2 regions of the Limnohabitans sp. TEGF004 genome follow, and region 1 is predicted to be linked to the other one. Evidence: riboswitches for the same ligand, from Rfam matches in the RefSeq annotation. Region 1 holds a riboswitch; the other holds the start of a gene.
What was found. Region 1 has a riboswitch for S-adenosylhomocysteine ahead of metH (methionine synthase). Riboswitches for the same ligand answer to the same signal wherever they lie in the genome.
Positions count from the first base shown of each region.

Region 2: linked by a shared signal. The riboswitch ahead of ahcY (adenosylhomocysteinase) and the one ahead of metH (methionine synthase) in region 1 are both predicted to bind S-adenosylhomocysteine.

Region 1 is NZ_AP027056.1:43,011-45,485, reverse strand. It holds gene metH (methionine synthase) at 1-1,597, opposite strand, end outside; S-adenosyl-L-homocysteine riboswitch at 1,624-1,717, opposite strand; gene LINBF2_RS00180 (ImmA/IrrE family metallo-endopeptidase) at 1,746-2,475, opposite strand, start outside.
Region 2 is NZ_AP027056.1:2,344,465-2,346,939, reverse strand. It holds gene LINBF2_RS11555 (peptide chain release factor 3) at 1-1,293, opposite strand, end outside; S-adenosyl-L-homocysteine riboswitch at 1,401-1,484, shown strand; gene ahcY (adenosylhomocysteinase) at 1,583-2,475, shown strand, end outside.

The DNA of each region.
Region 1 (2,475 bases):
TGCAGGTGGCGCCACCAATCAGCAAAGGCATTTGACGGTCACGGAAATACGGGTCTTTTTCCATCTCGCTGGCCACGTATTGCATTTCTTCCAGCGACGGTGTGATGAGGCCCGACAAGCCAATGATGTCTGCGTTTTCTTCTTTGGCCTTGGCCAAAATTTCATGGCAAGGCACCATCACACCCATGTTGACCACTTCGTAGTTGTTGCACTGCAAGACCACGGTGACGATGTTTTTGCCAATGTCGTGCACGTCGCCCTTGACCGTGGCGATGACCATCTTGCCTTTGGCTTTGACGTCTTCTCCAGCGGCTTCTTGCGCCAATTTTTCGGCTTCGATATAGGGCAACAAATGCGCCACGGCTTGCTTCATCACGCGGGCGCTTTTAACCACCTGCGGCAAGAACATCTTGCCTTGGCCAAACAAATCACCCACCACGTTCATGCCGTCCATCAACGGGCCTTCAATGACGTGCAACGGGCGGCCCGCTTTGGCCAAAATCTCGCGGTAGGCCTCTTCGGTGTCGTCGTTGATGAAGTCGGTGATGCCGTGCACCAGCGAATGGCTCAAGCGCTGCGCCACGCTCACAGGCGCGTCAGGTGTGCCACGCCATGCCAGCTTTTGGCTGTCGTCTTTGGCTGCGCCCTTGGCGGTTTCGGCCACTTCAATCAGGCGCTCACCTGGGGTCAGGTGCGCTTCGCCTTCTTTGTATTTGGGAATTCGGTTGAGCACCACGTCTTCCACGCGCTCGCGCAGAACGGGCTCGAGGTCGTCATACACGCCGACCATGCCCGCGTTGACGATGCCCATGTCCATGCCAGCTTTGATGGCGTGGTACAGAAACACGGTGTGAATGGCTTCGCGCACAGGGTCGTTGCCGCGGAAACTAAACGACACGTTCGACACGCCGCCGCTCACCTTCGCGCCGGGCAGGTTTTGTTTGATCCAACGCGTGGCTTCGATGAAGTCCACCGCGTAGTTGTCGTGCTCTTCAATGCCGGTGGCAATGGCGAAGATGTTGGGGTCGAAGATGATGTCTTCGGGTGGGAAGCCCACCTCGTCCACCAACACGCGGTAGGCCCGTTCGCAAATTTCAATCTTGCGTGCGTAGGTGTCGGCTTGGCCTTTCTCGTCAAACGCCATCACCACCGCAGCTGCGCCATAGCGCTTGACCAAGGTGGCTTGACGCTTGAACTCGTCCAAGCCTTCTTTCATGCTGATCGAATTCACGATGCCCTTACCCTGAATGCAACGCAAGCCCGCTTCGATGACCGACCACTTGGACGAGTCCACCATCACCGGCACACGTGCAATGTCGGGCTCGCCCGCCATCAGATTGAGGAAGCGAACCATCGCGGCTTGGCTGTCGAGCATGGCTTCGTCCATATTGACGTCAATCACCTGCGCACCGTTTTCCACCTGCTGACGCGCCACAGCCAAAGCTTGCTCGTACTCGCCGTTCAAAATCATGCGCGCAAAGGCTTTGGAGCCAGTGACGTTGGTGCGCTCGCCAACGTTGACGAACAAACTGCCCTCGCCAATAGACACTGGCTCAAGGCCAGACAGCTTCATGGGGGGAACTGCAGTGGAATTCATGGGGGTACTCACCTGGGGGCTATCAATACAGGTGAGCGTCGTTGCAAAAGATTCGGCCCCAAGCCTGACTTCACGCGCGAGTCCTAGAGGACGGGTGAAGCTGCAACGCTCCTTGGGGAAGTCGATATTTTAACGGTAGTCCGACTGGCTACGCCTTGAAGGAAAAACTCACCTTCAAGTCGTTCAACCAACGCTGGTCTAGCAGTTGATCATGCTGCATACGTCCCACCACGATGCCCGGGTGTACGCCAATGTCGTTGGCAAAGTTTGCGACTGCAATTTTTGTCTTCGGCAATGTCTCTAACTGGGCTGCATCTTCGGGGGAAATCAAAAAATCTCGTGCCCAGGCATTGGCTTCTTTTTCTTCTTTCGATGATGCATCCGCTTTTGTTGGATCATCCAAAAAAACAGATTTCTTTTGCTTGCTATGCAACAAGATGTGTGCTGCTTCATGAAAAAAGCTGAACCAAAAACGGTCGTTTTGTTTGCCATAAAGAGAAAGCTGAATCAGGGGCCGATGTGCATTGAGCCACCGTGCCACGCCCGACACATGCGTGCGCGGCAAAGCGGGCACCACCACAAATGCCACACCAGCCTCGTGCAAGAGCTGACGCATGCGTGGTTCAAACGTTTGCGGAGCTTGGCAAGTAAGTGCCTTAATTTCTGTCAACACAGTTTTAAACTTGGCTTCGTTAAATGCAGGGCCATCCATCTTTTCAGCCGTGCGCTCGCCCATGCGCAACCATGTGGAGATAGCGGCAACGTCTGCTTGGTCTTCTCGGCTGCGTCGAAACGCCAATTCCATACAGCCGTATTCGCTTTGCCATTGGTCTGGTGCTGCAACACCAAAGAAGCTCAATAACTCACCCACCATAGTG
Region 2 (2,475 bases), 320 kb from region 1:
CTGAATCGCACCCTCTTCGCCCAACTGGTCCAAGCCCTGTTGCAGTTGCTTGGTGCGTAATGGATTTTTCAAAATCACCGTCATGAACAACTCAGGTGCGAAGAAAGGCAAGCCTGTGAATTGCAAAGCGGGTCCGTCCGTGATGGTGTCACCCAGTTGCACACCACCGTGGGTGGTGAAGCCGATGATGTCGCCGGCATACGCTTCTTCCACCGCTTCGCGGCGTTGCGACATGAAGGTCACCACGCTGGTGGGGCGCAGTTCTTTGGCGGTGCGTTGCACTTTGAGCTTCATGCCGGGGGTGAACTTGCCTGAGGCCACGCGCACAAAGGCAATGCGGTCGCGGTGGTTGGCGTCCATGTTGGCTTGCACCTTGAACACCACGCCTGCGAAGCCTTCGTCTTCCGGTTGAATGGTTTTTTCAATGGCTTGCTTGTTGACGACAAGGTGGCTCAAACGAGGGCGGGGGGAGGGCGCGAGGTCGACCAAAGCGTCGAGCACTTCCATCACACCAAAGTTGTTCACGCCCGAGCCAAAGAACACGGGGGTTTGTTTGCCCGCCAAGAAGGCTTCTTTGTCGAACTTGGGCGATGCGCCGGTGGCCAGTTCCATGCTTTCCATGGCGGCGGCCCATTCCAATCCAAAACGCTCAGCCAGCTTGGCTTGCTCGGTGAGTGGGTGTGTTTCAAAGTCTTGCGGCAAGCGCTCAGAGCCTGAATCAAACACGGTCATGGCTTGCGTGCGCAAGTTGATGATGCCGCCGAACAACTTGCCTTGGCCCACAGGCCATGTCATGGGCACGCAGGGCATGCCGAGTTCGCGCTCCACTTCGTCGAGGATGTCGAGTGGGTCGCGCACTTCGCGGTCCATCTTGTTCACGAAGGTGATGATGGGCGTGTCGCGTTGACGGCACACCTCAATCAAGCGGCGGGTTTGCGCTTCCACACCGTTGGCCGCGTCAATCACCATCAATGCCGAGTCCACGGCAGTCAGCACGCGGTAGGTGTCTTCCGAGAAGTCTTTGTGGCCGGGGGTGTCGAGCAAGTTGATGACGTGCTCGCGATAGAGCATCTGCATCACCGACGAGGCGACCGAAATGCCGCGCTGCTTTTCAATCTCCATCCAATCGGACGTGGCGTGGCGGCTGGCTTTGCGGCCTTTGACGGCGCCCGCGATTTGAATCGCGCCCGAGAACAGCAACAGCTTTTCGGTCAGCGTGGTTTTACCCGCGTCGGGGTGAGAAATGATGGCAAAGGTGCGGCGACGGCGCACTTCGTTCAGGAAAGAGCTCATGGGGTCACTATAAAAAGGGAGTGCCTAAAAACGGCAAATCAAGGCGGGGATCATAGCGCTGGGGCCGTGGCGAAGCAGGGGTTTTAGAAGTTCGTTTAAAATCTTGCCTATCCGAGGAGCGCTGCAGCCTGTCGGCCCGCAAGGGGCTATTTCACAGGTGAGGCTCGGACTGCCAACCGCGCTCACCCACTAGTCGACGTGAGGTGAGCTCCTCGAAGATTCTTTCGGACTCCCAGATGACGCCAACCGCGCGTTGCTAGTGGCTTTGCCAACTATTGGAGTCTCACAAATGAACGCTGTTCTTAAAACCAACGCCGCCGCCGATTACATCGTGGCCGACATGTCTTTGGCCGCTTGGGGCCGCAAAGAAATCAAAATCGCCGAAACCGAAATGCCCGGTTTGATGGCCATCCGCGAAGAGTTCGCCAAAGCGCAACCTTTGAAAGGTGCTCGCGTGACCGGTTCTTTGCACATGACCATTCAAACGGCTGTGTTGATCGAAACCTTGAAGTCTTTGGGCGCTGACGTGCGTTGGGCTTCTTGCAACATCTTCTCAACCCAAGACCACGCTGCTGCTGCGATTGCCGAAGCTGGCATTCCTGTGTTCGCCACCAAAGGCGAAACCTTGGCTGAGTACTGGGATTACACCCACCGCATTTTTGAATTTGGCGCCGCTGGCTCGCAAGGCGAAGGCCCCAACATGATCTTGGACGACGGCGGCGATGCCACGTTGTTGATGCACTTGGGCAAGCGCGCTGAAACCGACGCTTCGTTGATTGCCAACCCCACCAGCGAAGAAGAAACATGTTTGTTCAACGCCATCAAAGCTAAATTGGCCGTGGACCCCACTTGGTACAGCCGCAAAGGTGCGCACATCATCGGCGTGACCGAAGAGACCACCACCGGCGTGTTGCGCCTGAACGAAATGGCCGCAAAAGGCAGCTTGATGTTCCGCGCCATCAACGTGAACGATTCGGTGACCAAGAGCAAGTTCGACAACCTGTACGGCTGCCGCGAATCCTTGGTGGACTCCATCAAGCGCGCCACCGACGTGATGATCGCTGGCAAAGTGGCTTGCGTGGCCGGTTACGGCGACGTGGGCAAAGGTTCTGCCCAAGCCCTGCGTGCCCTGAGCGCCCAAGTTTGGGTGACCGAGATCGACCCGATCAACGCCCTGCAAGC